2 regions of the Citrobacter werkmanii genome follow, and region 2 is predicted to be linked to the other one. Evidence: predicted binding sites of a transcription regulator. Region 2 holds the regulator's gene; the other holds the start of a gene.

Region 1 (16,067 bases), 710 kb from region 2:
ATTGCCGATAGTATCTATACGAGATGACAGGGTAAAAAATGATATGGCCTAAATAAATCATAGGGTTACGGTTAGGCAGTATTCTTAAAATCCGAAATTGTTACCTTGGTTACTTGTACGTTTAAGCCAAAACGGTAAAGTAGTGCCCATAGCGAGGAAGCTGACAGGATAGACGACTCAGGATGAGGGTCAGGAGCGCCAGGAGGCGAAGACACAGGATTGTCAGGAAGACAAACGTCCGGAGACGTTAGTAAAAGGAAATGGAAACAACACGGAATGTTTCAGGCTAAGGGAAAAACAGGGTGTGTTGATAGCCAACAGGGATAGTAGAGCCCGTAAGGGTTGAGAGTCAGGAAAAAAGGCGACAGATTACTCTGTCGCCTTTTTTCTTTATTTCTGCTAGATTCCGGCGCAAATATATACTGAATAAAAACAGCCAAAGACGAATCATGATGAAACCAACTTCTACACCACGCGGTAAAGGTCCTGCAAAAGCGCGTCGTAAAACACGCGAAGAAATTAACCAGGAAGCTCGCGACCGTAAGCGCCAGAAAAAACACCGTGGCCATGCGGCGGGTAGCCGTGCGTCCGGAAGCGATGGCGCATCTGGTGGCGGAAAGCAAAATAAGCAACAAGATCCTCGTATTGGCAGTAAAACCCCCATTCCATTGGGCGTGACCGAAAAAGTCACCAAACAGCACAAACCGAAGAGTGAGAAACCTATGCTTTCACCACAGGCTGAGTTGGATTTACTGGAAACGGATGAGCGCCTGGATGCGCTGTTGGAACGTCTCGAAGCAGGAGAAACCCTGAGTGCGGAAGATCAGACCTGGGTTGATGCCAAGCTGGATCGCATTGATGAGCTGATGCAAAAGCTGGGTCTCTCTTACGATGATGAGGAAGACGAGGAAGAAGAAGAAAAACAGGAAGACATGATGCGCCTGCTGAAAGGCGGCAATTAACGGTTTTACACCGTGGGTCTTCCCGTCCTGCTTATAACCCTTCCGGTTATATGTTATCTGGTGTGGTTATTCGTTAAACTACAGCGGTTGTCGCGGCGACAGAAGTGGCTGCGCAACCGGCTTATTACTCGCACAGGGGTTAAGCCGGTACGCCGTACCCGCCAGAGACGCCATCGGAAGGAGTGAGCATGTCAGAGCAGCTAATAGACTGGGACCTGGCCCTGATCCAGAAATATAACTATTCCGGGCCACGATATACCTCGTACCCAACCGCGCTGGAGTTTTCTGAAGACTACGGCGCCGAGGCGTTTTTAAACGCTGTGGCGCGTTACCCTGAGCGTCCGCTCTCGTTGTACGTTCACATCCCGTTCTGCCATAAACTGTGTTACTTCTGCGGCTGCAACAAGGTTGTGACGCGTCAGCAGCATAAAGCCGATCAATACCTCGATGTGTTAGAACAAGAGATCATTCATCGCGCACCGCTGTTTGCCGGACGCCATGTCAGCCAACTGCACTGGGGCGGCGGCACGCCAACGTACCTGAATAAAGCGCAAATCAGCCGTTTGATGTCGTTGCTGCGTGGCAACTTCAACTTTAATGCGGACGCGGAAATCTCGATCGAAGTTGATCCACGTGAAATTGAGCTGGATGTACTCGATCACTTACGTGCTGAAGGTTTTAATCGCCTGAGCATGGGCGTACAGGATTTCAATAAAGAAGTTCAGCGTCTGGTTAACCGTGAGCAGGATGAAGAATTTATCTTTGCGCTGCTGAATCATGCGCGGGAGATTGGCTTTACCTCGACGAACATCGATCTGATTTATGGCCTGCCAAAGCAGACGCCGGAGAGCTTCGCCTTTACCCTGAAACGTGTGGCTGAGCTAAATCCAGACCGATTGAGCGTTTTTAACTACGCGCATTTGCCAACGCTGTTTGCTGCTCAGCGCAAAATCAAAGATGCCGATCTGCCCAGCGCGCAACAGAAGCTGGATATCCTGCAGGAGACTATCTCGTCACTGACCGAAACCGGTTATCAGTTCATTGGCATGGATCACTTTGCTCGCCCGGATGACGAACTGGCGGTTGCTCAACGCAAAGGTGTGCTGCATCGTAATTTCCAGGGGTATACCACCCAGGGGGATACCGATCTTTTGGGGATGGGCGTATCGGCCATCAGTATGATTGGCGACAACTACGCGCAGAACCAAAAAGAGCTGAAGCGCTATTATCAGCAGGTAGACGAGCAGGGGAACGCGTTATGGCGTGGAATTGCGCTGACCCGCGATGACTGTATTCGTCGGGATGTGATTAAGCTGCTGATCTGCAACTTCCGCCTCGACTATGCCGCCGTGGAACAGCAATGGGATCTGAATTTTGCTGACTATTTTGCCGAAGACCTGAAACTGCTGGCGCCGCTGGCGAAGGATGGGCTGGTGGATGTGAATGAGAAGGGGATTCAGGTTACGCCTAAGGGCCGCCTGCTGATTCGGAATATTTGCATGTGCTTTGATGCCTATCTGCGCCAGAAAGCGCGGATGCAGCAGTTCTCACGCGTCATTTAGCCGTGTTGCCCGATGGCGCTGCGCTTACCGGGCCTACACGTTGCGACAACCTGTAGGCCGGATAAGCGTTAGCGCCATCCGGCACATTGTCAGCTGAACAGTCCAACCAGCGCCGCGCACAGCACTGCGGCAACCGCAGTTTGTGGCGTATGGCTTTCGACCGCACCGCTCGACAGCAGATTAATCATTGATTCCAGCATGATGACTTCCCCCCGTTAGCCGGGCACGATCATACTTAACTCATCGGAACAGTAAAGCGCAAAATAGCAGCAATTTGCGCTCAATTATCAATCTTTACACAGCGACCGATCGTCACTCCATTCCGAGTTCTTTTAACTTACGCGTCAAGGTATTACGGCCCCAGCCGAGCAAACGCGCTGCTTCCTGTTTATGCCCCTGGGTATGACGCAGCGCGGTGGTCAACAGCGTGCGCTCCATCTCTGGTTGAGCTTCAGAAAGCAAGTTTTGATGACCGGAACGTAATGCCCGGTCTGCCCACTGCGCTAACAGCGTTGCCCAACTGTCCGGCTGCATAGGGGACGGCGCGTCTGGCACGCTGGTTTCAAAAAGCTCGGTCGGCAAGTCCTGAATCAATACTTCCTGTCCGGCAGCCATGACGGTTAACCAGCGGCAGGTGTTTTCAAGCTGGCGTACGTTGCCCGGCCAGGCCAGACGCGTAAGCGCTGCCTCGGTTTCGGGATGTAATTGCTTGGCTTCCACCCCCAGCTCGCGGGCCGCTTCCTGCAGGAAATGACGTGCCAGGCGAGGGATGTCTTCCCGACGTTCACGCAGCGGGGGCAAATGAACGCGAATGACATTCAGACGGTGGAATAAATCCTCACGGAATTTGCCTTCCTGTACGCGCAGTTCCAGATTCTGATGCGTGGCGGCGATGATGCGTACATCCACTTTCACCGGCGCATAACCACCCACACGGTAGAACTGTCCATCGGCTAATACGCGCAATAAACGCGTTTGCACGTCCAGCGGCATATCGCCGATTTCGTCGAGGAACAGCGTACCACCGTCAGCCTGCTCAAAACGCCCCTGACGAATGGTATTTGCCCCGGTAAACGCCCCTTTCTCATGACCGAACAGTTCAGACTCGATCAAATCTTTCGGGATAGCCGCCATGTTCAGCGCGATAAACGGCGCTTTGACGCGTGGGCTGTGGCGGTGTAGGGCATGAGCGACCAGCTCTTTACCGGTGCCGGACTCTCCATTAATCAATACGCTGATTGAAGAACGTGAAAGCCGGCCAATAATGCGAAAAACATCCTGCATCGCCGGCGCTTCGCCAATGATGTCGGTCGTTGGACCGTGGATTTGTACATTACGCGGCTGCTGCTGTTCCTGATAATGACTGATGGCGCGTTCGACCAGCGCCACAGCTTCGTCAATATCAAAAGGTTTGGGCAGATAATCAAACGCCCCTTGCTGGTAGGCGCTGACGGCGGCATCCAGATCGGAATGCGCCGTCATTATGATGACCGGAAGCATCGGATGACGCTGTTTGATCTGTTTTAACAGGGTCAGACCATCCATACCCGGCATGCGAATGTCTGACAACAGTACGTCCGGTGTTTTGCTGGCCAGTGCATCCAGTACCTCTTTACCGCTTTCAAATGCGGTACAGCTCAGACCAGCTCCTGCGAGCGCACGTTCTAGCACCCAACGGATGGAACTATCGTCATCAACGACCCAGACTATTCCTCGTTGCATAAACGTCACCTTTATTTCCTGATAGGCAGGTAAACCGAGAACTCGGTATGACCCGGCCAACTGGTAAATTCAATTTTGCCGGAATGCTGATCAATTAAATTACGGGCGATGGATAACCCAAGGCCGGTACCGCCCTCGCGACCGCTGACCATTGGGTAGAACAGCGTGTCCTGCAAATGAGGGGGAATACCCGGGCCGTTATCCTCAACATCGATCCGCGCCGCCAGACGGTAACGCACGCCGTGCAGCGTGAGCTGAAACGCAGTGCGGGTACGCAGTACGATCTCGCCGCCTTCCGGCCCTAACGCTTGCAGGGCATTGCGCACGATATTCAGCAGAACCTGTTCTATTTGGTCCGGGTCGTGCAATAACTCAGGCAGGCTCGGATCGTAATCACGAATTAGCGTAACGTTTTCTGGCACTTCCATCGAAACCAGCGCCACCACACGCTCCGCCACTTTGTGAATACTTTCCGTGATATGCATGCCCGGTTGTTGCGGTCCTAACAGACGGTCGACCAGATTACGCAGGCGGTCGGCCTGCTCAATAATAACTTTGGTATATTCGGTCAGCGCCGGGTCCGGGAGCGCTTTACTGAGAAGCTGCGCCGCGCCGCGTAAACCGCCCAACGGGTTTTTAATTTCATGCGCCAGACCGCGTACCAGATCCCGGGCGGCAATTTGTTGGGCATGCTGGAGCTGTTCCTGACTCAGACGGCGCTGGTTATCCATTGGCGCCATCTCCAGCAGGATAAGCCCATCAGGCAGCCTCTGGGCGGTCACAGAGAGAATATGCGAGTGGCTGTCTATCACCAGCGTCACTTCGTTATCCGTAAAGCCCTGACCAGCTTCCAGGCTCTCACGCATCAGTCCGATGTTTAACGAAAAATAACTCAACAGATCGGGCAGCGGTGTACCAAACAGTTTGCGGGAGCTTTGGGCGAGCAGTTGTTGCGCCGCCGGGTTGGCGTAATGTATCGACAGCTCATCGTCGACGAGTAAGATGCTATTGATTAAAGAATTGAGGATCTGCCCAGCATCGGGCAGCGTGCCGGTTGCCATTCAGCAGTCTCCTGAAAAGTGTTGCACCATTTTAGTGCATTATAGCTTTTTATGGATAAAAAGCGCGAGAAAGCAGGTTGTTAGTGGAGAAAAAAGCCCATCCAGAGATGGGCTAAAAGTTCCACGGCAACTAAAACCTTCGTCTTTCTCCCTACAGCTGTGTTGGCTGCTTTTGCTCACCCCAGTCACTTACTTATGTAAGCTCCCGGGGATTCACTCAATTGCCGTCTTGCAGTAGCAAGAAATCCATTGGTTATTACACCCTCTGCACGTTTTTATGTGAGAGTGTAAAAGTTAAATTAAACGCTGTAGTACAGCTCAAACTCTACCGGGTGCGGCGTCATGCGCACACGGTCATCTTCTTCACGACGCAGCGCAATGTACGCATCGATCGCTTCATTGGTGAACACGCCGCCTGCAGTCAGGAACTCGCGGTCCAGATCCAGTTCTTTCAGTGCTTCTTCCAGAGAACCTGCAACCTGTGGGATCTCCTTCGCTTCTTCAGGCGGCAGGTCGTACAGGTTTTTGTCCATCGCTTCACCCGGATGGATCTTGTTCTTAATACCGTCAAGACCCGCCATCAGCAGCGCGGCGAAGCACAGGTACGGGTTAGCAGCCGGGTCCGGGAAGCGCACTTCGATACGACGCGCTTTCGGAGAAGCCACTACCGGAATACGGATAGAAGCAGAACGGTTACGGGCAGAGTAAGCCAGCATTACCGGCGCTTCGTAACCCGGGACCAGACGCTTGTAGGAGTTGGTGGTCGGGTTCGCCAGGGCGTTGATCGCTTTAGCGTGTTTGATAACGCCGCCGATGTAGTACAGCGCCTGCTCAGACAGACCCGCATATTTGTCACCGGAGAACAGGTTTACGCCGTTCTTGGACAGGGACATGTGGCAGTGCATGCCGGAACCGTTATCGCCAAACATTGGTTTTGGCATAAAGGTCGCAGTTTTACCGAAACGGTGAGCGACGTTGTGAACCACATATTTGTAGATCTGAATTTCGTCCGCTTTTTTGGTCATGGTGTTGAAGCGGGTCGCGATTTCGTTCTGACCAGCAGTCGCTACTTCGTGGTGATGCGCTTCAACGACCAGGCCCATTTCTTCCATGATCAGACACATGGTAGAACGGATGTCCTGAGAAGAATCTACCGGAGGAACCGGGAAGTAACCGCCTTTCACGCCCGGACGGTGACCTTTGTTACCACCTTCGTATTTGGTGGAGGAGTTCCATGCGCCCTCGATATCATCGATAGCCACGTGGGAACCGGAAATGGACGCGCCGAAACGGATGTCGTCAAACAGGAAGAACTCTGGCTCTGGCCCGAACAGAACGGTGTCTGCGATGCCGGTAGAACGCAGGTACTCTTCAGCGCGTTTAGCGATGGAGCGCGGGTCGCGGTCGTAGCCCTGCAGCGTACCGGGTTCCAGGATATCACAACGGATGATCAGGGTGGACTCTTCATAGAACGGGTCAATGAGTGCAGTAGACGCATCTGGCATCAGAACCATGTCTGATTCGTTAATGCCTTTCCAGCCACCGATTGAGGAGCCGTCAAACATTTTGCCTTCTTCAAAGAATTCGGCATTTACCTGATGAGCAGGAATAGTGACGTGCTGTTCTTTACCTTTAGTATCAGTGAAGCGCAAATCAACAAACTTCACTTCGTGTTCGTTCAGCATCGTCAAAACGTGTTCAGCGGACATACTTACTCTCCCGGATTGGTCATGGTCGTCGTGGTAACGAAGTCTTCAATTCTGCAAAAAATTGGCCGTGTCGCCGTAAAAAAGATAAAGCGAAATCTGTGCCAACTTTTAAATTGCCCCTAAAAGGCGTTATCATGCGCACTATCGTGCAAAGGGGCTGCACCATGAAGGATGTATTGCACCATTATAGTGCTTTAATGTGAACATTAAGCACCATATTGGTGCAACGCACCCCAGATTACCCCTTTTAACGCTCCGTGAATGTGATCACAAAGAAACTCTGCAATACTTGTTTGCGGAGGATGTTTGTGATCCTGTTTTGTACTGCGATTAATCCGTGTACAATAACGCGCTATTTCTAAAATGCCTGAGGCAAAGTTGTGATCGAAAATTTGCGTAACATCGCCATCATCGCGCACGTAGACCATGGTAAAACGACCCTGGTAGACAAGCTGCTCCAACAATCCGGTACGTTCGATGCACGTGCTGAAACCCAAGAGCGCGTGATGGACTCCAACGATTTGGAGAAAGAGCGTGGGATTACCATCCTCGCTAAAAACACCGCTATCAAATGGAATGACTACCGTATCAACATCGTTGACACCCCGGGGCACGCCGACTTCGGTGGTGAAGTTGAACGTGTAATGTCCATGGTCGACTCCGTGCTGCTGGTGGTGGATGCAATGGATGGTCCGATGCCGCAGACGCGCTTCGTGACCAAAAAAGCCTTTGCCCATGGCCTGAAGCCAATTGTTGTTATCAACAAAGTTGACCGTCCTGGCGCGCGCCCTGACTGGGTTGTTGATCAGGTATTCGACCTGTTCGTTAACCTCGACGCTACCGACGAACAACTGGACTTCCCGATCGTTTACGCTTCCGCGCTGAACGGTATCGCAGGTCTGGATCACGAAGATATGGCGGAAGACATGACCCCGCTGTATCAGACCATCGTTGATCGCGTACCGGCTCCGAACGTAGACCTTGACGGCCCGCTGCAGATGCAAATCTCTCAGTTGGACTACAACAACTACGTTGGCGTTATCGGTATCGGCCGCATCAAACGCGGTAAAGTTAAACCGAACCAGCAGATCACTATCATTGATAGCGAAGGCAAAACCCGCAACGGTAAAGTCGGTAAAGTTCTGACCCACCTGGGTCTGGAACGTATCGAGAGTGATATTGCCGAAGCAGGCGATATCATCGCGATCACCGGTCTGGGCGAACTGAACATCTCCGACACCATCTGCGACCCGCAGAATGTCGAAGCGCTGCCGGCTCTGTCCGTTGATGAACCGACCGTAACCATGTTCTTCTGCGTAAACACCTCTCCGTTCTGTGGTAAAGAAGGTAAATATGTTACCTCTCGTCAGATCCTTGACCGCCTGAACAAAGAGCTGGTGCACAACGTTGCGCTGCGCGTTGAAGAAACTGAAGATGCGGATGCGTTCCGTGTGTCCGGTCGTGGTGAGTTGCACCTGTCTGTTCTGATCGAAAACATGCGTCGTGAAGGTTTCGAAATGGCGGTTTCCCGTCCGAAAGTTATCTTCCGCGAAATCGATGGCCGTAAACAAGAGCCGTTCGAAAACGTAACGCTGGACGTTGAAGAGCAGCATCAGGGTTCTGTGATGCAGGCTCTGGGTGAGCGTAAAGGCGATCTGAAAAACATGAATCCAGATGGCAAAGGCCGCGTACGTCTTGACTACGTGATCCCAAGCCGTGGTCTGATCGGCTTCCGTTCAGAATTCATGACCATGACCTCCGGTACCGGTCTGCTGTATTCCACCTTCAGCCACTACGACGACGTTCGTGCGGGTGATGTGGGTCAGCGTCAGAACGGCGTACTGATCTCCAACGGCCAGGGTAAAGCAGTTGCGTTCGCACTGTTCAGCCTGCAGGACCGCGGTAAGCTGTTCCTGGGTCACGGTGCTGAAGTTTACGAAGGCCAGATCATCGGTATTCACAGCCGCTCTAACGACCTGACCGTAAACTGCCTGACCGGTAAGAAACTGACCAACATGCGTGCGTCCGGTACTGACGAAGCAACGGTTCTGGTTCCGCCGGTTAAGATGACTCTGGAGCAGGCTCTGGAATTCATCGATGACGACGAACTGGTAGAAGTGACTCCAACCTCTATCCGTATCCGTAAGCGTCACCTGACTGAAAACGATCGTCGCCGTGCAATGCGTGGCGCGAAAGAAGAGTAATTAACGCTCTTTCTCAGGTAAGCATAAAAAAGCCGCTGGTTATCAGCGGCTTTTTATTATCTCGGGAGTATCAGAAGAAATACTTTGCCCCAATACGAATCTGATTTTGCTCGCGATGATAAGGTTCCACATTGCGATCTAACCAGCGTAACTCCAGATAGGGTAGCCAGTGTTCATTGATACGATACTTAAAGGTATTTGTAATTTCCCAGTGATGATCTTTTCCGTTACTGCTGTTGAAGTCATTAACTCGTATAAAATAGTGCGGCTCAAAGGTATAGGAAAACTTATCGGTGATAGTAAAATTCCAGTAGTTACCTATTTCATAGGTATCGTTATTATCCTGATCACCGTTTAGGTCGGTTGAACTGTAGTTATTATGGTTATAACGATTACGCACGGTAAGATTAAACCACGGGGTAAATTTATAATTAACATCCAGGTAGGCAGCGCCACCGGAACCCGTACTCTTATCATTGATCAACCCACCGGGCTGGATAGTTAATTTATCCGTTGGTTTAAATAAAGGATACCAACCTTCTATTTCGTTATAGCCGTGTTTTAACTCATCCTTGCGTTGCATGGTGTAGGTGTTGGTGAGCATGATACCTGCGCCCATATCGGAGTTATAGCCAACGCGCATCATCACTTCTATCTGATCGGATGCCAGATTATATGCCTCGCGGTTCTCGACATAGGCGCCTGCAAAAACAGAAGTAGACATAACAGAGGATAAGAGAATTATTGTTGTTAACTTTTTCATAATAAATCCATTTTTTAAGCGTAGGGAGGCCGCCATCCATTAAGATGGAATAAGCGGCAATTATTTTTATACGTTTACAGCAGAGGTATTATTTTTAGTGGTAACAGGATCCGCTTGAGTGTTGTTTTTCTTCCGTTGGCTGATTTCCTCAATAATAAAAGCAAAACGCGTTTCATTGAGTTTATAAAATAAACCCATCGTGAATGCAGCGATAATAGCCAGCCCGCAAGGCCACAGAAAAATAAGCTGACGCAGGCCAAGCAGGGTGGCATCGCTCTGGGTTATGTTGGGAATATAACCGATTTGCGTCAGCATGATGCCTGGCAGGAAGCCCGCGAGCGCAGCGGAAATTTTGCGAGAAAAGGTATAACCCGTATACACCGAACCTTCCGCGCGGATCCCCGTTTTCCATTCGCCATAATCGACCGTATCCGGAACCAACGCCCAGTTCAGGCTGTTGACGAATGCTGTCCCGAAGAAGGCCATACAGGAGAATGTTACGAACAAAAATGACGTACTGCCCCAGAAAAAGTTCAAAACATCACCGACAGCCCATAATGCCAAACCGCCGAGATAAACCTGCTTTTTACCGAAGCGTTTCACGGTCGCGGGAACCAGCAACACGCCGACCAGAATGCATCCCATGCTGAAAAAACCCATCCACGACAGCAGATGAATATCATTGAGCACGTACTGGGTGTAATACACCTGGATTGCCAGTTTGATGTTGAATGCGGCCAGTGTACACAGGTTGGCGACACACAGCACCAGCAGCGGGGGATTACGGAAAATGGCACAGAATGATTTGAGAATGCTGGGCTTATGGTGATCCGGCACGATTTCGATATAACGTTCTTTCACACCGCTAAAGCACCACCACATGCTGAACAGCCCGCAGACTGAAAAGATCAATGCGGCAATCAGATAACCCAATGAGGGGGAACTGACAAACAGCGCCTGAATCGGCATAAAGCCAACGGTACACAATAGCAGACCCATGGTTGCGCCGCCCTGACGCCAGGCGGCGAGCTGAGCGCGTTCATGTGGGTTTTTCGTGATAGCTGGCACCATCGCGCCGTAGGAGCAGTTCATCAGGCTATAGAACAGACCAAACAGCATAAACAGCACCGTCGCCAGCCCGGTTTTCACCGTGAGCGTAAAATCTGTCGCTAAAAACTGCGCGCTGGCAACGATTGCGACAGGGAATGACGCATATAAAATAAAGGGTCTGAATTTTCCTTTTGTGCCAATATTTCGCCTTGAGTCCAGCAATACACCGGTCAGCATATCGGTAAAGGCGGTGAAGAACTTCGCCACCAGAAAGATAATCCCACCGTAATATGCAGGCATCCCTAGTTCATCGGTATAAAATTTAAGCAGATACAGCGTGCCGATACACAGCATCAAATTTGAGCCGAAGTCACCCACTCCGTAGGCGAATTTTTCACGCAGGCTCAGTTTTAGCGTTAGCGGATCATGAAAAGACATAATCGCTCCTCAATAGCGCCCCGTAGAGCGCTATTCATTATTATCAAACGGGTTGTTTACGTGCTTCTATCTCTTCAACGATGCGGACATACATCTTTTCGTTGAGATTGTAGAAACAGCCCATTGCCACGATGGTGATAACTGCCAGGGCACACGGATAAATAAAGATAAGCTGCCGCAAACCTTCGACCGTGCTCGCAGATTGCACCACGTTGGGGACGTAGCCGATTTGCGTCAGCATCCAGCCAGGGAAGAAGCCTGCCAGCGCCTGTGAAACTTTACGGAAGAAGGTGAAGCCAGTGTATACCGTGCCTTCAGAGCGTACGCCGGTACGCCATTCGCCATATTCCACCGTATCGGAGACCAGCGCCCAGTTCAGACTATTAACGAAGGCTGAGCCGAAGAACGCCAGACAAGAGAAGGCGACAAAGCTGACTGAGCCACCGCCAAGGAAGTAGTTAAGCAGATCGCCCGCGACCCAAATCAGCAGTCCGCCAATATAAACTTTCTTCTTACCAAAACGTCTGACCATCCCAGGCATCAGGAAGACGCCAATGAAGATACAGCCCATGCTGAAAAAACCCATCCAGGAAAGGAGGATCGGATCGTTCAGTACGTACTGGGTGTAATAGACCTGAATCGCCAGCTTGACGTTAAATGCGCCCAGCGTACAAAGGTTGGCAATGCACAGAATAAATAGCGGGCGGTTACCGGCGATGGCGCGGAAGGATTGCAGCAATCCCGGTTTTTGCGCGGCATCCACAGGTTTCACTTCCACGTAGCGTTCTTTTACACCGGCATAGCACAACCACATGAATAACAGGCCAAACAGCGAAAACAACGTGGCTGCGAAAATATAAGCCAGCTGTGAATTGCCTTCGATCAGGTTCATTACCGGTACAAAGCCGACGGTGCACAGCAGCAGCCCGAGAGTTGCGCCTCCTTGTCGCCAGGCGGCCAGCGACGCGCGTTCGTCCGGGTTTTTCGTGATTGCAGGCACCATCGCGCCGTAAGAGCAGTTCATCATGCTGAAGAACAGCCCGTACAGCATAAACAGCACCGTTGCCATGACCGTTTTACCGGTGACTTCAAACGGTGTACCGACAAAGTTGGCAATCGCCAGCAAGGTAACCGGAAATGCGGCATAAAGGACGAATGGACGGAATTTACCTTTCGGGCCGATTTTGCGGCGCGAATCGAGCATAATCCCGGTGCCCATATCAGTAAACGCGGTAAAAAACTTGGCGATAAGGAAAATGATACCGCCATAAGTTCCCGGTAAACCAAGGACATCAGTATAAAACTTGAGTAAATAGAGCGTACCAATGTCCAGCAGGATATTGGAGCCTAAATCACCCATCCCATAGGCGAGTTTTTCTTTGAACGGCAAGCGTAGGGTTGCCGGATTAGAGGAAGTCTGACTCATTATTATTCTCCATGTGCCCGCGAGTTGCCCCGCGGGCGAGCCGTGTTAGATGTTGCGTAAAGTGGCAAACAGTGATGCCCATTCACTCTTCGCGCGATAAAACACCGGAGGCTGGCCAATAGGCGCATCCACGGTAATTTCACCCCCCTGGTAAGTTTCCCCGGTCCAGACGTTGATCCAGCTATCCTCTGGCAGATACAGCGTCCAGTCGCTGCGTCCCTGTTCGTGAACTGGCGCTACCAGCAAATCTTGTCCCAGCAGGTACTGATACTTCAGGGTGTAAGTACGCGCATCGTCTTCGTAATGCAGGAACAGCGGGCGCATCACCGGCAGACCGGTGGCGCTGTTTTGCGCGACGGCCTGTTTGAGATACGGCTTCAGGGTGGTGAAGACGGTGGTCATGCGGGCAAAGTGGGCAATGGTTTCTACATCGCCATCAAACTGCCAGTTATCGCCCGGGCGGTTACCTTCATGGGTGCGCATCATCGGGGTGAAGGCGCTGAAATCACACCAGCGTAGCAACAGCTCTTTGCTGCGTTTCATGTCAAACAACGTGGTGTAACCACCGATATCGCTGTGGTGCAGACCGTGGCCGGTCATCGCCAGCGACAGCGCGGCAGAAACGACCGAGGCCAGACCATCGTCGAGGCTCCAGTCAACGTTCTGATCGCCCGCCCACATCATGGTGGAGTATTTCTGGCTGCCGGTGTAGCCCGCACGCATAAAGAACAGGATCTCGCCGAGCTTGCCGGTCTCCTGTAGCGCTTCGTAGTTACATTTCGCCCACAGTGCGGGCCACGCGTTATGCATAATTTCGGCGCTGACGCCGTTGTGCAGGTAAGTGTCGGTTGGCAGGTATTCGCCAAAGTCGGCCATCCAGCCGCCGCAGCCCAGCGCGATCATGTTCTTTTTGATCACTTCTTTGAACCAGCCGTAAGCTTCGGGGTTGGTCAGATCGACTACGCCGCCGTAAAACTCGCCGAACTCAACCAGATAGTCATCGCCAGAAGCATCTTTCGCCAGATAACCGTGTTTGGCTGCTTCAGCGCAGAGATCTTTGTCGCTGGCGACGTACGGGTTGATATAGGAGAGGAACTGCACGCCTTCTTCTTTCCACTGCTTAATACGACTGTCCAGTTGCGGGTAGTTGTCGCTGTTCCATTTCCAGTTCCACATCACGCGCTTACCAAAGGAGGTCATGCGGATCCCGGACCAGTCCTGTGCCCAGATGCCGTTAACTTTCACGCCAGCGTTACGCATGGTGTCCAGTTTGTTCTGGCAAATCTCAGTCCCGCCCTGAATGCCCAGCGTGACGCCGTCGTAAATCCAGTCCGGCAGCTCCGGCTGGCGGCCTAACAATGCGGTTAATTTCTCCAGCAGGGAGATGTAAGTGTCAGCGCACTCAAAGCGCAGGGTGGTTTTATCCTCCCACAACGCCAGTTCGTGATACTCCGGCGCGCTGAAGTCGAAATTCATATAGCAGCTGTTATCAACGTGGCAATAATACTTCTGCGTACTGACAAAGGTTGGTTGTGGGAAGAAGGTCCAGTAGTAGTCACCGCCAGCATTTTCTTTGCAGTCGGCCTGCCAGGTGACATAGCTTTTTTTGTTGCGGCCCACGCCCTGTTCGCTGGTCCACAGTGGGAATGGCTTACCGCGCAAATCGAAATAAGAGAACTGTTCGCCGCAGCCGTAAATATGGTCGTCTGGGTTAGCGGCCAGACGCAGCCATATACGGTTATGGCTGCGTTCCTCGTTATGAAGGTCGAGCTTCAAACGACCCTGTTCATCGGTAGAGATGTGCAGCGTGGCGTTGATAGTATTACCGCGGCTGAAATCTACCCGCCAGCCTTCAGGAGACTCGCTTACCGTGGCGTCGGTCAGGGCAATCTTCTCATTGAGCTTGTCTTTAATGCTGAAGTTACCGCGGAACATATCAATGTCGGCAACGCCAGCGCCAATCCACAGGCAAGGGGTCTCTGCGCTGTGACGTAAGATCGGGCGCTGGTGGTACGTCAGTGTAAATCCATTTTGTAACGTCGTCAGTTCTAATGCGGTGGACCGTTGTTGTAGCGAATTCATTTTCGTCTCCGTAAAAATAGGGTATTTCGGTAATTTGTCGGAAATCTGTTATTCACTGCCGATTAAAAAATGCATTTGATGCGTTTCTCCGGGCGCGAGATGAATCAGGCTAATCCCGGAGTTAAAGGCGTCGGGCGGGCAGGTCATCGGTTCTACCGCCAGGCCGCGGCGTGCTAATTTTTCGCCGGTATACACCTGCAGCCAGGGCTGGTGGCTGCGTAAATACGTCGACATGTTTTGAGCGGGGCTGGTCATCCTGACCTCCCACCCAGCGTCAGGCTGCAAGCTCCTGAATGTATGATCGAGAGTGGTTTGCGCGATTAAGCGCGGCGTTGTGAAATTGCGTTCATCACACATTTCTGTACTCATCGGGAGCATTAATTCGCAGCTATCGATGGGTTGCAAATTGCAGGTCAGGTAGGGATGTGCTCCCGCGCCATACGGTGCAGTTTCATCGCCCACATTCTGGGTACGAATAAAAACGTGCAGTCCGCGGGGAGCATCCAGCCGATAATTCACCTCTGAATACAGCGCAAAGGGATAACCATAAGAAGGCGGTAGAAAAATCGTCAGCGACACTTCCGTGTTCGACAGTTGGTTAATCTGCCAGTCGCGCCAGGCCAGTAATCCATGAATGGCGGTATGCGAAACAGGGTCGTTAACGGCAAGCTGATAGGTCTTGCCGTTATGTTGATAGCAGCCGTCTGCAACGCGGTTTGGCCAGGGAATTAACACTTTTCCCAAATGCGCCAGCGGCATCTCTTCCGGCTTATGTGGAATAACGACGTGACGCCCACGGTGCGTCAATTCTGCTAACCCAGCGCCAACCGTGACGATTTTCGCCTGGTAATGGCCAGCCTGAAGATGAAGGGTTTTTCCACCGCTATGCATGACTGCTCACCTCGTGATTTATTTGGCGTTGATATCCAGCAGACCGGCTGCCACCGCCGGAGCAAGACCCGGAGCCAGCGGCAAACGTGGGATCACGAGGCAGTGCAGCAGATGGTAAATATCCTGCTTACCGTCCCAGACTTTGGTAGTTACCTTGTTATCGGTATCCAGCTCCTGCCACCATGAACCGGTCTCGT
Region 2 (16,067 bases):
ATGCTGACGGCCGCAGAAATCTGGCGATCGGCCAGTGTACGAGCCAGATCGGGCAACAGCACTACGGGAAGGTTATCCACGCAGTAAAAACCCATATCTTCCAGCGCACGCAGGGCAACGGATTTGCCTGACCCTGAACGACCGCTGACGATCATCAGTACCATGTACTGTTTCTCCTCACAACGACAAAAAAGGATGCCATTGGGTTGTTATGCTTCATCCTGTCCACCTTCGGTGTCCGTGATGATTTGATACAACTCCTGGTCACTCTGTGCGGCGCGCAGGCGACGGCAGATGGCTTTATCTGCCAGACGTTTGGCGACCAGCGATAATGTATGCAAATGCGTCTTGGTTTGGTCTGCCGGGACCAGCAGGGCGAAAAGCAGATCGACGGGTTGATTATCAATGGCGTCGAAGGCGATGGGGGTTTCGAGTTGCACAAACACGCCAACCGCGCGCATCGTGTCTTCTTCCAGCTTGCCGTGCGGGATGGCAATACCATTACCGATGCCGGTACTGCCCATTTTTTCACGCGTCAGAATGGCTTCAAATACCACCTGAGAGGGCAAGCTGAGCTGTTTTGCCGCCAGTTCACTGATGATTTCCAGTGCGCGTTTCTTGCTTTGGCAGTGAACGGCCGCGCGCGTACATTCCTGGTTAAGAACATTGCTCAGTTGTAGAGTCGTATCGTTATTTGTCATAATTTCACCTAAGCGCTAACTGTACAAATGGCCCGTTGTGCTGCACAACAGGCCGTCCTGCACCCGCTAACTGCCCGGAAAGTTAGTGCTGTTTCAGTTTATCTTTATGTTTTGTTAACTGCCGAGCCAGTTTATCAATTAAACCGTCAATGGCGGCGTACATATCCTGACCTTCCGCGCTGGCATGAATTTCACCACCGTTTACATGCAGTGTTGCATCCGAGATATGTGTAACCTTCTCCACTTTCAACACAATATAGACCTGATTAATCCGGTCGAAATATTGTTCAAGCTTGGCGAATTTGGTATTAACAAACTCGCGCAGAGCTTCCGTGATTTCGACGTTGTTTCCAGTGATGTTGAGCTGCATAGTGTCTTCCTTATCGGTTGGGTCACACCAGTTGTTTGCGCTGGTTAGACGGCGGAATGGATAAAGACTCTCGGTACTTCGCAACGGTGCGGCGCGCCACCATGATACCCTGATCCGACAGCATAGAGGTTAACTTGCTGTCACTCAGCGGTTTCGCGGGGTTCTCCGCAGCAATTAATTTCTTCACCAGTGCGCGGATCGCTGTGGATGAGGCTTCGCCCCCGCCTTCAGTGTTAACGTGACTGGAAAAGAAATACTTCAGTTCAAATATGCCGCGCGGACTGTGCAAATACTTTTGCGTGGTCACTCGGGAAATGGTCGATTCGTGCATCTCGACGGCCTGGGCGATATCCGCCAGCACCATCGGTTTCATAAATTCTTCGCCTTGCTCAAAGAAGGCCTGCTGCTGTTCAACGATACAGCGACTGACGCGCAGCAGCGTATCATTGCGGCTTTCCAGACTTTTAATCAGCCACTTCGCATCCTGCAAATTGCTACGAATAAACTGGCTGTCGGCATCGTTGCGCGCGCTATTGCACATCGCGGCGTAGTGCTGGTTAATCTGCAAGCGTGGAATGCTGTCGCCGTTGAGTTCGACCACCCAACGATCGTTATGCTTACGCACCAGCACATCCGGGATGACGTATTCCGGCTCGCCGGTTTGGATCGACTGTCCTGGGCGGGGATCGAGCGACTGGATGAGGTTGACGGCTTCTTTCAGCACGTCTTCTTTCAGTCGGGTTACGCGCATCAGCGAGCGAAAGTCATGGTTGGCTAACAGATCGAGGTGATCGCTGATGATCAGGCGCGCTTCTTCCAGCCATGGTGTGGACTTATCAAATTGCGAAAGTTGGATCAGTAAGCAGTCACGCAGATCTTTGGCTGCCACGCCAACGGGATCAAAGCGCTGAACGCGTTTAAGCACGGCTTCGATTTCATCCATACCGACGTCGTCATCGCCCATGCTTTCGAGAATATCGTCCAGGGTCACGGTGAGATAACCGGTTTCGTCAACCGCATCAACAATTGATGTCGCAATGGCGCGATCGGTATCCGAGAACGGGGTCAGCTCCACTTGCCACATCAGGTAATCCTGCAGCGATTGCGTGGTCTCCCCCTGATAAACAGGCAGTTCGTCGTCAATGTAATCTCCGCTGGTGCCTGAAGGCGTACCGGCGGTGTAGATTTCATCCCAACTGGCGTCAAGCGGCAATTCCTCTGGCATCTCTTTTTGTTCGAGCGCATCTGCGGTATCGAGGGATTCGCTGTCCTGTTTTTCCTGGGTATCAATTTCGTCGTGAAGATCGGTTTGCTCGAGCAGTGGGTTACTTTCCAGCGCTTGCTGAAGTTCTTGCTGAAGTTCCAGCGTGGACAACTGCAACAGACGGATAGCCTGTTGTAGCTGAGGCGTCATCGCCAGTTGTTGGCTAAGCCTGAGTTGCAAACCTTGCTTCATGTTCAGAGTGGTTTTCTCCTGCGGTGACGTGAAGTCTTCTACCCTATCAGAGTCTGAAGTCTTCCCCAAGGTATACGCGCTTAACGTGCTCATCCTGCAGTATTTCTGTCGGCGTGCCGTGGGCGATCAGGTGTCCCTGGCTCACGATATAGGCGCGCTCACAAACTGCCAGCGTTTCGCGGACGTTATGGTCGGTAATCAACACCCCAAGCCCGCTGTCGCGCAGGTGTTCGATGATCCGTTTGATATCGATAACGGAAATCGGGTCAACACCGGCAAACGGTTCATCAAGCAGGATAAATTTCGGATTCGCGGCCAGCGCGCGGGCGATTTCCACACGGCGTCGTTCACCACCGGAGAGCGATTGGCCCATGCTGTCACGCAGATGTTCGATATGGAATTCTTCCATCAGCTCATTGGCGCGATCTTCCCGCTGCTCACTAGTGAGATCGTCACGAATTTGCAGTACCGCCATCAGGTTATCAAACACGCTCAGGCGACGGAAAATAGACGCTTCCTGCGGTAGGTAGCCGATGCCGCGACGCGCGCGCGCATGCAGTGGCAGCAGACTGATATCTTCGTCATCGATGATAATGTTGCCCGCATCGCGCGGGACAATGCCGACCACCATGTAAAATGTCGTTGTCTTGCCCGCACCGTTAGGACCAAGCAGACCGACGATCTCCCCGGAGTTGACGGTCAGACTGACATCTTCCACCACACGGCGGCCCTTATAGGCCTTTGCAAGGTTCTTTGCAGTTAATGTTGCCATAACGAATCAGTTACCTTTTTTCTCTGCCGGAGCCTTGTTTTTGTCCTGCAACTGCGACGGAACCAGAACGGTGGTGACGCGTTTGCCTTTATCGCTGAAGGCCTGCATTTTCTGCTCTTTTACCAGATAGGTGATCTTATCACCCGTGATGTTGCTATCGAGCTGTTCCAGGTAAGCCTTACCGGTGAGCACGACGAAGTCTTTCGCCAGTTCATAGTGCATGTGTGAGGCGCGGCCTTTCACTGGCTTACCGTTGTCCTGCATCTGGTAAAAGGTGGCGGGCTCACCGTAACCATCAATCACTTCTTTACCGTCTTCACCGCCCGGGCGGGTCACAACGACTTTATCGGCATTAATTTTGATGGTGCCCTGAGTCACAATCACGTTACCAGTAAACGTCACCACGTTGCCCTGCATATCCAGGGACTGCTGGTCCGACTCGATATGAATCGGCTGCTCGGTATCGCCGGTGACGGCAAATGCCGGAATGCTGGCGGCCAGAAGTGAACTGGCAAGCACAAGATTAAGGCTGAGTTTGTTTATTTTGGATTTCATATGAGGTTCTAACCTTTTCAATCAGCTCGGCGTTCTTGTTGCGTAAGTTGCCGCGCATCTTCAGTCCGCTGGAGTTAAATGTTGTGCCATATAACGTGACAAGATCATCAGAAGTGACGTCTTGAGTCACCAGGTTAATCTGTGCGTTATCGGTCGTAATTCTGCGTAGTTGAGAGTCAGGCACCAGGGCGTTAACTTCAACATGGCCGTACAGATACAGCATTCGATCGTTGGTCAATTTGGCTTTATCGGCTTTGATTGACCAGGTCGGTACTTTATCTTTATCAAACGTGGTTAATACCGGTTGAGTAAACCACGAAACCGCTTGCTCCGAATAATATTCAACGTGTTGGGCGATCAAGTGATAGCTCAGCGCGCCTTCCGGACTATACACGACGGTATCGGTATGTTCGCTTTTATAGGTTGGCTCGTTGTTATTGACGGCGACCTGAGTGGCCTCGTCTTTGTCTGCCAGGTTAATACCAATCATCACAAGGACAGCCAGCGACAGTAGAATGATAACCCAACGTCTGGTTTTGCTCATATCGATTGCCCTTTGGCCTCGTCCAGTTTGCCCTGCGCCAGGAGTAATAAATCGCAGACTTCACGTACAGCGCCGCGTCCCCCATCGATACGGGTGACGTAGTCGGCGCGTGGAATCAGCAATGGATGGGCATCCGCCACCGCTACGCTTAATCCCACTTTTGCCATCACTGGCCAGTCGATCAGGTCATCGCCAACATAGGCCACATTTTCCGGCGCGATCGCCAGTTTTCCAAGCAGATCGTCAAAGGCGATCAGTTTGTCTGACTGCCCCTGATACAGATGCGTGATCCCCAATGTGGCACAGCGATCTTCTACAAGTTTAGCCTTTCGTCCGGTAATAATAGCAACCTCAATACCGGAAGTGAGCGCACAGCGAATTCCGTAGCCATCGCGGACGTTAAAAGCCTTCAGCTCTTCACCGTTGTTGCCCATATAAATCAGACCATCAGACAATACGCCATCCACATCCAGGATCAGCAAACGGATGTTCTCAGCCCGGGTGATAACGTCAGCGTTGACGGGTCCATAACAGGTCGCAAGCGACGCACCTGCTTTACTCATTTTCTTTATCCTTGAGTTTCTTACACTACACCTGCACGCAGCAGATCATGCATATGTAACACACCGAGTAACTGGTCGCCATCAGCAACCATTACCGAAGTGATATGGCGGGACTGCATTAAGTTCAGGGCATCAACGGCAAGAATGCCCGGACGCACGCGAATGCCTCCAGGGGTCATCACATCGGCAATGCCTAACTGGCGTACATCTACGCCCATATCAAAGACGCGACGTAAATCGCCATCCGTGAAAATACCGTCAATCTTCATTGCATCATCGCAAATGACGGTCATGCCGAGATTTTTACGTGTGATCTCAAGTAAGGCGTCACGCAGGCTGGCGCTTTTATTAACATGCGGAATCTCATCACCCGTATGCATAATATCGTTAACACGCAGCAAAAGCTTACGGCCCAGTGCGCCACCCGGATGCGATAACGCAAAATCTTCCGCGGTGAAGCCGCGTGCTTTTAATAACGCCACGGCAAGGGCATCGCCCATCACCAGCGTTGCGGTGGTGCTGCTGGTCGGCGCCAGGCCTAACGGGCAAGCTTCCTTGGGCACTTTAACACACAGATGCACATCTGCCGCACGCGCCATGCTGCTTTCCGGACGGCCGGTCATGCAGATAAGCGGGACATGAAGACGTTTTAATACCGGGATTAACGCTGCTATCTCATTGGATTCGCCGGAGTTAGAGATGGCGATCACCACATCCTGCGGCGAGACCATGCCTAAATCGCCATGCGCGGCTTCGCCCGGATGCACGAAAAATGAGGGGGTGCCGGTGCTGGCAAAAGTGGCCGCCATCTTCCGCCCAATATGTCCGGATTTCCCCATCCCCATCACCACGACTTTGCCCGGGCAACTGAATATTTTTTCACAGGCGAGGGTAAAGTTTTGATTAATGTACTGATCAAGCTCCGCCAGGCCTTCACGTTCAATTGCCAGGACTTCCTTGCCTGCTTGCTGAAAGTCAAAACCCGGTTGCAACTCTAAGTGCGACATAATGCGTTTCCAGTTATCCAACGAGAAGTGGCGATAACCAATACAGCATCGCCAGCCATATGATAAAACCGCCGGTCAGCAGCGCACCCGCGCCGCGACCAATCTGGCGCGGACGTCGCCAGCAGAGTAGTGCAAAAATCACGCTCACCAGCAGCATGACGCTATAGTCACGGGTGAAGGCCATCGGATTGACTTCACCCGGCGTAATTAGCGCCGGTAACCCGAGGACGATAACAATATTAAAAATGTTCGCGCCGATGATGTTGCCAACGGCAATATCGTTTTCGCCTTTACGCAGACCCGCAATGGCCGTTGCCAGCTCTGGCAAACTGGTACCAATAGCGACTACCGTCAGCCCGATGGTGAGTTCGCTCATGGCGAAATAGTTCGCCAGTACGGTGGCGTTATCCACCACCATCCGTGTTGCCATTGGCATAATAATCAACGCAACGCCCAACCACAAAAATGCGACCGGCAATCCGCCTTCGCGTGGAAGTTCCGCTATCTGCTCCCGGGTCAGCGTGTCATTGCCTTGTCGCTCAGCCAGACGGGCGATTTTAACAATGAATAGCAGCCATAGCACGGCCAGAAGCAGGAGAAAGAAACCGTCACTACGACTCAACTGGCCGTCATACAACACGGATGCGGCTAAAATACTCACCAGCAACATTAGCGGTAATTCACGGCGCAGAACATCAGAATGCACGGTAAAAGGATGAATCAGCGCCGACAGACCTAAAATAAGCAGAATGTTGGTAATGTTAGAGCCGATAGCGGTACCCACGGCCAGATCGAGTTGCCCATTTATTGATGCCGCCACAGAGACAATGATCTCGGGTAACGACGTCCCTACGCTGACAACGGTCATCCCAATAATAATGGGGGGGATACCGAAATTTCGACATAAAATGGATGCGGCAAATACCAGACGGTCGGCACCGTAGACCACCAGAAGTAAACCAATTATTAACAGCGCCGTCGCTAAAAGCATCTAAAGTCCTTTCTTCAGGTATACTCGCCGGTCCACTTGAAGGATCTTCTGGAAGCCGTAACGAAGTCTTAATTTTGACTTTATGCGGCTAAAAAGTAAAACAAATGCCAGCTTTCGCTAACCAGGACAGGCAATAATCTGTAAATATGTTGGGTTCAGGGCTAAATTGAGCGCCAAACTCTTCGATCAACGAGGCAATAGTAAAGGATGAATCAATGGGTCAGTCTGTGGCGAATCTAGTCGATATGCGCGATGTCAGCTTTTCCCGAGGCGATCGCTGCATCTTTGATAATATTTCCCTGACGGTGCCGCGTGGTAAGGTGACGGCGATCATGGGGCCATCAGGCATCGGCAAAACGACGCTATTGCGTCTGATTGGCGGACAGATACCCCCGGATAAGGGCGAGATCCTGTTCGACGGCGAGAACGTTCCGGCCATGTCCCGTTCGCGTTTATTTACCGTGCGTAAACGCATGAGTATGTTGTTTCAGTCCGGCGCGCTGTTTACCGACATGAACGTGTTTGACAACGTCGCGTATCCGCTACGCGAGCATACGACGTTGCCTGCAGCGTTGCTGAAAAGCACGGTGATGATGAAGCTTGAAGCTGTTGGTCTGCGGGGCGCGGCAAAGTTAATGCCTTCTGAATTATCCGGTGGGATGGCACGGCGTGCCGCGTTAGCACGCGCCATCGCGCTGGAGCCTGACCTCATTATGTTTGACGAACCGTTCGTCGGCCAGGATCCCATTACCATGGGTGTGCTGGTGAAACTGATTTCAGAACTGAACAGTGCGCTGGGCGTCACCTGCGTGGTGGTGTCCCATGATGTGCCTGAGGTGCTGAGTATTGCAGATTACGCCTATATTATGGCGGACAAAAAAATAGTGGCCTACGGTAGTGCTCAGGCTCTGCAAGAAAACGCCGACCCGCGCGTACGTCAGTTCCTTGACGGTATTGCTGATGGGCCGGTTCCGTTCCGTTATCCGGCGGGCGACTACCACATCGATTTACTCAAAACAGGGAGTTAAGCCACCCATGTTGTTAAATGCGCTGGCATCACTCGGACATCGAGGGATTAAAACCCTCAGGACGTTCGGGCGAGCCGGATTAATGTTGTTCAATGCGGTTGTCGGCAAGCCGGAGTTTCGCAAACATGCGCCGCTGCTGATACGCCAGCTCTATAATGTCGGTGTCTTATCGATGCTGATCATTATTGTTTCTGGTGTGTTCATCGGTATGGTGCTGGGGTTGCAGGGATACCTGGTTCTGACGACCTACAGTGCGGAAACCAGCCTTGGCATGCTGGTGGCGCTGTCATTGTTACGTGAGCTGGGGCCGGTTGTTGCGGCGCTACTGTTTGCCGGGCGCGCCGGATCGGCCTTAACCGCAGAGATTGGCCTGATGCGGGCGACCGAGCAACTCTCCAGTCTGGAAATGATGGCCGTCGATCCGCTGCGTCGGGTGATCTCTCCGCGTTTTTGGGCCGGTGTCATTTCATTGCCGCTGTTGACGGTTATTTTTGTCGCGGTGGGGATCTGGGGCGGTTCGCTGGTTGGCGTTAGCTGGAAAGGTATTGATGCAGGCTTTTTCTGGTCGGCGATGCAAAATGCCGTCGACTGGCGTCTGGATCTGGTCAACTGTCTGATTAAGAGCGTGGTGTTCGCCATAACGGTCACCTGGATTGCATTGTTCAATGGTTATGATGCGATCCCGACCTCAGCCGGCATTAGCCGGGCAACGACACGCACCGTTGTGCACGCCTCTCTCGCCGTTTTGGGGCTGGATTTTGTGCTCACCGCACTGATGTTTGGGAATTGAGTTCATGCAAACGAAAAAAAATGAAATTTGGGTCGGGTTATTTCTGCTGATTGCGCTGCTGGCTGCGCTGTTTGTCTGCCTGAAGGCAGCGAATGTTACCTCAATGCGTACTGAGCCGACTTACACGATTTATGCGACTTTTGATAATATTGGCGGCCTGAAAGAACGCTCTCCGGTGCGGATTGGCGGGGTGGTGGTTGGACGCGTATCGGATATCTCGCTGGATCCGAAAACGTACCTGCCGCGCGTGACCCTGGAAATCGAATCGCGTTTTAACCATATTCCTGACACCAGCTCCCTGAGCATCCGTACTTCCGGCCTGCTGGGAGAGCAGTATCTGGCATTGAACGTCGGTTTTGAAGATCCTGAGCTGGGAACGTCTATCCTCAAAGATGGCGGTACGATTCAGGACACGAAATCCGCAATGGTGCTGGAAGACATGATTGGTCAGTTCCTTTACAACAGCAACAGTAAAGGTGATGACAATAAGAATTCTGGCGATGCGCCAGCCGCAACTGAAGGCAATAATGAAGCCACTACGCCTGCGGGCGCAACGAAATAATCTCAGGAGAATCGACGTATGTTTAAACGATTGATGATGGTGGCTATGCTGATCATTGCCCCCCTTAGCGCGGCAACCGCGGCGGATCAGACTAACCCGTACAAGTTGATGAATGAGGCGGCGCAGAAGACCTTTGACCGCCTGAAGAACGAGCAACCTAAAATCCGCGCAAACCCGGATTACCTGCGCGATGTTGTCGATCAGGAATTGTTGCCATACGTACAGGTTAAATATGCCGGTGCGCTGGTCCTGGGCCGCTACTACAAAGAAGCGACCCCGGCACAACGTGACGCCTATTTCGCCGCCTTTCGTGAATACCTGAAGCAGGCTTACGGTCAGGCGCTGGCAATGTATCACGGTCAGACCTATCAGATTGCCCCTGAGCAGCCGCTGGGTGATGCGACCATCGTACCTATCCGCGTGACCATTATCGATCCGAATGGCCGTCCTCCGGTTCGTCTGGATTTCCAGTGGCGTAAAAACTCGCAAACCGGTAACTGGCAGGCGTATGACATGATCGCCGAAGGCGTCAGCATGATCACCACCAAACAGAATGAGTGGAGCGACCTGCTGCGTACCAAAGGTATCGATGGCCTGACAGCACAACTGAAATCTATTTCTCAGCAGAAAATTACCCTGGAAGAGAAAAAATAATGACCCAGTCACTCACCTGGAAGCGTGAAGGTGACAAGCTGATGCTGGCGGGAGAGCTGGATCAAGACGTGTTAAATCCATTATGGGATGCGCGAGTTGAGGCGATGCAAGGGGTAACCTGCATCGACCTGAACCAGGTTTCCCGTGTGGATACCGGTGGTCTGGCGTTACTGCTGCACTTGATTGATCAGGGCAAGCAGCAGGGGAACAGCGTTTCGCTCGCTGGTGTTAACGATAAAGTTTACACGCTGGCGCAGCTTTACAATCTGCCTGACGATGTCCTTCCGCGTTAATTTTTTCAGGCTGGATAAGGCCTTGTGCCTTCATCCAGCATCCCCATCATAAGGGATCTGCCATCAAAGCCTTGTCTGATTTATCAGCGAGGCTTTTTGCTTATTTATGACAGCGCCACTTTGCTCTAAGATGTTGGGCTGTTTTCACTATCTGACGAATGAAGAGCCCATGGAAAATAATGAAATTCAGAGCGTGCTGATGAATGCGCTCTCCCTCCAGGAAGTCCACGTTTCTGGCGACGGCAGTCACTTTCAGGTTATTGCCGTGGGTGAGATGTTTGAAGGCATGAGCCGGGTCAAGAAGCAGCAATCAGTCTATGGCCCGTTGATGGAGTACATTGCGGACAACCGCATTCATGCTTTGTCGATTAAAGCGTTTACCCCAGCGGAATGGGCGCGCGATCGCAAACTTAATGGTTTTTGAGCTACGGGTGATGTGCCGGTAGCGAAGATAAATTCTTAACAGAGAACAGAATAATGGATAAATTTCGTGTTCAGGGGCCAACGAAGCTCCAGGGCGAAGTCACAATTTCAGGCGCTAAAAACGCCGCACTGCCGATCCTGTTTGCGGCGCTGCTGGCGGAAGAACCTGTAGAGATCCAAAACGTCCCGAAACTGAAGGACGTTGACACTTCCATGAAGCTACTGAGCCAGTTGGGTGCGAAAGTTGAGCGTAATGGTTCCGTGCACATTGATGCGCGTGACGTTAACGTCTTCTGTGCACCGTATGATCTGGTGAAAACCATGCGTGCGTCTATCTGGGCGCTCGGACCGTTGGTTGCTCGCTTTGGCCAGGGGCAGGTTTCACTGCCGGGCGGTTGCACCATCGGCGCGCGTCCGGTTGACCTGCACATTACCGGTCTGGAGCAGTTAGGCGCGACGATCAAGCTGGAAGAAGGCTATGTGAAGGCGTCCGTTGATGGCCGTCTGAAAGGCGCGCATATCGTTATGGATAAGGTGAGCGTCGGCGCGACGGTCACTATTATGTGTGCGGCAACACTTGCTGAAGGCACCACCATCATTGAAAACGCCGCACGCGAGCCGGAGATCGTCGATACCGCTAATTTCCTGATTGCGCTGGGTGCGAAGATCAGCGGCCAGGGTACCGATCGCATTACCATCGAAGGTGTTGAACGTCTCGGCGGTGGTGTTTATCGCGTTCTGCCAGACCGTATTGAAACCGGCACTTTCCTGGTTGCAGCAGCGATTTCTCGCGGCAAAATTATCTGCCGCAATGCGCAACCTGACACGCTGGATGCCGTCCTGGCGAAGCTGCGTGATGCGGGGGCGGATATCGAAGTCGGCGACGACTGGATAAGCCTCGACATGCACGGCAAGCGTCCGAAGGCGGTCAATGTACGCACTGCGCCGCACCCGGCGTTCCCGACTGATATGCAGGCCCAGTTCACGCTGCTGAATCTGGTGGCAGAAGGAACAGGCTTCATCACGGAAACCGTGTTTGAAAACCGCTTCATGCACGTGCCTGAGCTGAGCCGTATGGGCGCTCACGCGGAAATCGAAAGCAACACTGTGATTTGCCACGGTGTGGAAACGCTCTCCGGCGCGCAAGTGATGGCGACCGATCTGCGTGCGTCAGCAAGCCTGGTGTTGGCGGGTTGTATTGCTGAAGGTACGACGGTGGTCGACCGTATTTATCACATCGATCGCGGCTATGAGCGCATCGAAGATAAACTGCGTGCGCTGGGCGCAAACATTGAGCGCGTGAAAGGCGAGTAATCGTCAACGCCTCTGGTAACCCCCTGGTCTTTGGGCCGGGGGTTACTGCTTAATGTTCATTCAGGATTCTTTTTCCCTCTCGGTCCCCTCATCATCCGTGTTCTGTCGATGAATTCATGCGTTTTTGCATCGTGGTAGCGCGACGGCCAGATCACCCAAGGGTCGGTTCCCAGCGCCCGGGCAATAATCAACTCTCCTTTCGGCCATGGCCGCGTTAACGCGTTCGCCAGCGTTGATGAACTCAAGCCATTTTTACGTGACTCAGCGGCCATTGAGGTGCCTTTTTTGCGCAGTCCGGCGATGATGTCGGCCGTATGCCAGTCAATCAGCTTGCTTTCCATAAATTCATCTCTCCTTTGGTTAATGACTTACGGTTTCACGATCGGTTGTGGCGACACTATAACTCTCCGAGAATAAATGTTCTAAAATGTTCATGTAAGGTGTGAGTATATTCAGATTATGCCAATATCTGGCTTGATAATCCGGAAAGCTGAAAGGATTTATTGGAATTTATAAGAATATCCCGTGCGAGGCACGGGATGATGAGTGACTGGGGGAAGGTAATTAGCGGTCGCGCTGTACGGCGATATGCGCCAGACCAATCAGCGCTTCTCGCCATGGCGTGTCAGGCAGCACCTGCAACGCGGCGATGGCTTTATCAGCCTCTTCTTCCGCACGCTGTCGGGTCCACTCCAGAGAGCCACAGGCGTTCATCGCTTCCAGAACCGGCTCCAGAAGGTGACGACCGTTACCTTGTTCAATGGCCTGGCGGATCATCTGCGCCTGCTCCGGGGTGCCGTGGCGCATGGCATGCAGCAGCGGTAGCGTCGGCTTACCTTCGTTCAGGTCATCACCGACGTTTTTACCCAACTGCTCGCCATCTGCGCTGTAATCCAGTAAATCGTCAATTAACTGGAACGCAGTACCAAGATAACGGCCATAATCCTGCAACCCTTTCTCTTGTTCTTCGCTGCAGCCAGCCAGAATACCTGAGCATTGGGCTGCGGCTTCAAACAAACGCGCCGTCTTGCTGTAGATGACGCGCATATAGTTTTCTTCGGTGATGTCCGGGTCGTTGACGTTCATCAACTGCAGAACTTCACCTTCTGCGATGACGTTAACCGCTTTTGACATGACTTCCAGTACTTTCAGCGAGCCGAGGCTGGTCATCATCTGAAATGCGCGGGTATAGATAAAATCGCCGACCAGCACGCTGGCCGCATTACCAAACGCCGCATTCGCTGTGGCTTTCCCGCGGCGCATGTCGGACTCATCCACAACATCGTCATGCAGGAGGGTCGCAGTGTGGATAAACTCGATGAGGGCTGCAATCGTAACGTGCGCATTTTCCTGGTAACCAACAGCACGTGCTGCAAGTACTGCGATCATTGGGCGAATGCGTTTTCCGCCGCCGCTCACGATGTAGTACCCTAACTGATTGATCAACTGGACGTCGGAATTGAGCTGTTCAAGGATTGTCGCATTGACCCCCGCCATATCTTGCGCGGTTAACTCATTGATTTTTTCTAAATTCATCGCAAAAGCCGGGCTTCTCGCCCCGATTACCTCACCGTATGGCAAGGTAACGTCGGGTTCAGGTTTATAAATATATGCTGATTGTACTGAAAAAACGCCGTAGATAAACGTTACCGTACGTGTTGTGTTTTTTTTCTTCATGTATTGACGGTAGCACTTGTCAAAGGCTCGCGTTTTGCGTAATATTCGCGCCCTATTGTGAATATTTATAGCGCACTCTGAATCATCAAAAAGGTGTGCGCGGAAGCGGAGTTTTTTATGTACGCGGTTTTCCAAAGTGGTGGTAAACAACACCGAGTAAGCGAAGGTCAGACCGTTCGCCTGGAAAAGCTGGACATCGCAACTGGCGAATCTGTTGAATTCGCTGAAGTTCTGATGATCGCAAACGGTGAAGAAGTCAAAATCGGCGTTCCTTTCGTTGATGGCGGCGTTATCAAAGCTGAAGTTGTTGCTCATGGTCGTGGCGAGAAAGTTAAAATCGTTAAGTTTCGTCGTCGTAAACACTACCGTAAGCAGCAGGGCCATCGTCAGTGGTTCACTGATGTGAAAATCACTGGCATCAGCGCTTAAGTTAAGGGGAGCAGATTAAATGGCACATAAAAAGGCTGGCGGCTCGACTCGTAACGGTCGCGATTCAGAAGCTAAACGTCTGGGCGTAAAACGCTTCGGCGGTGAAACAGTTCTGGCTGGTAGCATCATCGTTCGTCAACGTGGTACTAAATTCCACGCTGGCTCCAACGTTGGTTGCGGCAAAGACCACACTTTGTTTGCTAAAGCAGACGGTAAAGTGAAATTTGAAGTGAAAGGCCCGAAAAACCGTAAATTCATCAGCATCGTTGCTGAATAAGTTTTTCGCGTCCCGGTAACGGATAAAAGCCCCGCAACACGTTGCGGGGCTTTTTACATTCGACGGCCGGTAAATATGCTCGTCGCGCCGTGATAAACCGGAAACGAGCCCTTGCAGGGAATACGGCATGAAGCAGCAGGCAGGCATTGGTATTCTGTTAGCACTCACGACTGCAATATGTTGGGGCGCTTTGCCAATAGCAATGAAGCAAGTGCTGGAGGTGATGGAGCCTCCTACCGTGGTGTTCTACCGTTTTTTAATGGCAAGTATTGGCCTTGGCGCTATCCTTGCGGTTAAAAAAAAGCTCCCCCCATTGCGCATTTTTCGCAAAGCGCGTTGGTTGGTGCTGTTGGCAATAGCCACCGGTGGGCTGTTCGGTAACTTCATTCTGTTTAGTTCATCTTTGCAGTACTTGAGCCCAACGGCCTCGCAGGTTATCGGTCAGTTGTCACCCGTTGGCATGATGATCGCCAGCGTCTTTATCCTGAAAGAAAAGATGCGCGGCACGCAGGTGATTGGCGCCATTATGCTTCTGAGCGGCCTGGTTCTGTTTTTTAATACCAGTCTGATCGAAATTTTTACCCGACTCACCGATTACACCTGGGGCGTTATCTTTGGTGTCGGTGCGGCGATGGTCTGGGTGAGCTATGGGGTCGCGCAAAAGGTGTTATTGCGCCGTCTGGCGTCACCGCAGATCCTGTTTTTACTGTACACTTTATGTACGATCGCGTTGTTGCCGCTGGCTAAACCCGGTGTCATCACGCAGCTCAGCGACTGGCAGCTGGCCTGCCTGGTATTCTGCGGCCTGAATACGCTGGTAGGATACGGCGCTCTCGCGGAAGCGATGGCGCGCTGGCAGGCGGCGCAGGTAAGCGCCATTATTACGCTTACCCCGCTGTTTACGTTGTTATTTTCAGATTTATTATCACTGGCCTGGCCCGATTTCTTCGCCAGACCGATGCTAAACCTTTTAGGTTATCTCGGTGCGTTTATCGTGGTTGCGGGCGCGATGTATTCCGCCATTGGTCATCGAATTTGGGGCGGTTTACGTAAGCATGAAACGGTGGTTTCGCAACCCCGCTCAGGCGAATGATTTACGGAGAGTAAAATGAAGTTTGTTGATGAAGCATCGATTCTGGTCGTTGCAGGTGATGGCGGTAATGGTTGCGTGAGCTTCCGCCGTGAAAAATATATTCCAAAAGGCGGCCCGGACGGCGGTGATGGCGGTGATGGCGGCGACGTATGGATGGAAGCCGACGAAAACCTGAACACGCTGATCGATTACCGTTTTGAAAAATCTTTCCGTGCGGAACGTGGTCAGAATGGCGCGAGCCGCGATTGCACCGGTAAACGCGGTAAAGACGTTACGATTAAAGTGCCTGTCGGTACGCGCGTTATCGATCAGGGCACCGGCGAAACCATGGGCGACATGACCAAGCATGGTCAGCGTCTGATGGTCGCTAAAGGCGGCTGGCACGGCCTGGGTAACACCCGTTTCAAATCCTCGGTCAACCGTACTCCGCGTCAGAAAACGATGGGGACACCGGGCGATAAGCGCGATCTGTTGCTGGAGCTGATGCTGCTGGCGGATGTAGGTATGTTGGGTATGCCAAATGCCGGTAAATCGACGTTTATCCGTGCGGTATCCGCGGCGAAGCCGA

The links. Region 2 encodes sigma-54, which starts transcription at its own class of promoters, with help from an activator protein. Its sites were predicted from a motif close to GTTGGCACANNTTTCGCTNT; they were not measured.
Region 1: the regulator sigma-54 is predicted to act here: its motif matches at 7,103-7,122, upstream of glnA (glutamate--ammonia ligase).

What each region holds. Positions count from the first base shown of each region.
Region 1 is NZ_CP044101.1:321,256-337,322, forward strand. Features, by position in the region: partial or broken gene FOB24_RS02220 (hypothetical protein) at 98-346, shown strand; gene yihI (Der GTPase-activating protein YihI) at 450-962, shown strand; gene hemN (oxygen-independent coproporphyrinogen III oxidase) at 1,151-2,524, shown strand; gene FOB24_RS02235 (YshB family small membrane protein) at 2,614-2,724, opposite strand; gene glnG (nitrogen regulation protein NR(I)) at 2,837-4,246, opposite strand; gene glnL (nitrogen regulation protein NR(II)) at 4,258-5,307, opposite strand; gene glnA (glutamate--ammonia ligase) at 5,607-7,016, opposite strand; gene typA (ribosome-dependent GTPase TypA) at 7,397-9,220, shown strand; gene ompL (porin OmpL) at 9,291-9,983, opposite strand; gene FOB24_RS02270 (MFS transporter) at 10,050-11,471, opposite strand; gene FOB24_RS02275 (MFS transporter) at 11,515-12,897, opposite strand; gene FOB24_RS02280 (alpha-glucosidase) at 12,943-14,979, opposite strand; gene FOB24_RS02285 (aldose-1-epimerase) at 15,028-15,870, opposite strand; gene yihS (sulfoquinovose isomerase) at 15,889-16,067, opposite strand, start outside.
Region 2 is NZ_CP044101.1:4,547,965-4,564,031, reverse strand. Features, by position in the region: gene rapZ (RNase adapter RapZ) at 1-164, opposite strand, end outside; gene ptsN (PTS IIA-like nitrogen regulatory protein PtsN) at 210-701, opposite strand; gene hpf (ribosome hibernation promoting factor) at 784-1,071, opposite strand; gene rpoN (RNA polymerase factor sigma-54) at 1,094-2,527, opposite strand; gene lptB (LPS export ABC transporter ATP-binding protein) at 2,574-3,299, opposite strand; gene lptA (lipopolysaccharide ABC transporter substrate-binding protein LptA) at 3,306-3,854, opposite strand; gene lptC (LPS export ABC transporter periplasmic protein LptC) at 3,823-4,398, opposite strand; gene kdsC (3-deoxy-manno-octulosonate-8-phosphatase KdsC) at 4,395-4,961, opposite strand; gene kdsD (arabinose-5-phosphate isomerase KdsD) at 4,982-5,968, opposite strand; gene FOB24_RS22420 (calcium/sodium antiporter) at 5,982-6,959, opposite strand; gene mlaF (phospholipid ABC transporter ATP-binding protein MlaF) at 7,175-7,987, shown strand; gene mlaE (lipid asymmetry maintenance ABC transporter permease subunit MlaE) at 7,995-8,777, shown strand; gene mlaD (outer membrane lipid asymmetry maintenance protein MlaD) at 8,782-9,339, shown strand; gene mlaC (phospholipid-binding protein MlaC) at 9,358-9,993, shown strand; gene mlaB (lipid asymmetry maintenance protein MlaB) at 9,993-10,286, shown strand; gene ibaG (BolA family iron metabolism protein IbaG) at 10,456-10,710, shown strand; gene murA (UDP-N-acetylglucosamine 1-carboxyvinyltransferase) at 10,764-12,023, shown strand; gene sfsB (DNA-binding transcriptional regulator SfsB) at 12,080-12,364, opposite strand; gene ispB (octaprenyl diphosphate synthase) at 12,588-13,559, opposite strand; gene rplU (50S ribosomal protein L21) at 13,818-14,129, shown strand; gene rpmA (50S ribosomal protein L27) at 14,149-14,406, shown strand; gene FOB24_RS22360 (DMT family transporter) at 14,534-15,499, shown strand; gene cgtA (Obg family GTPase CgtA) at 15,515-16,067, shown strand, end outside.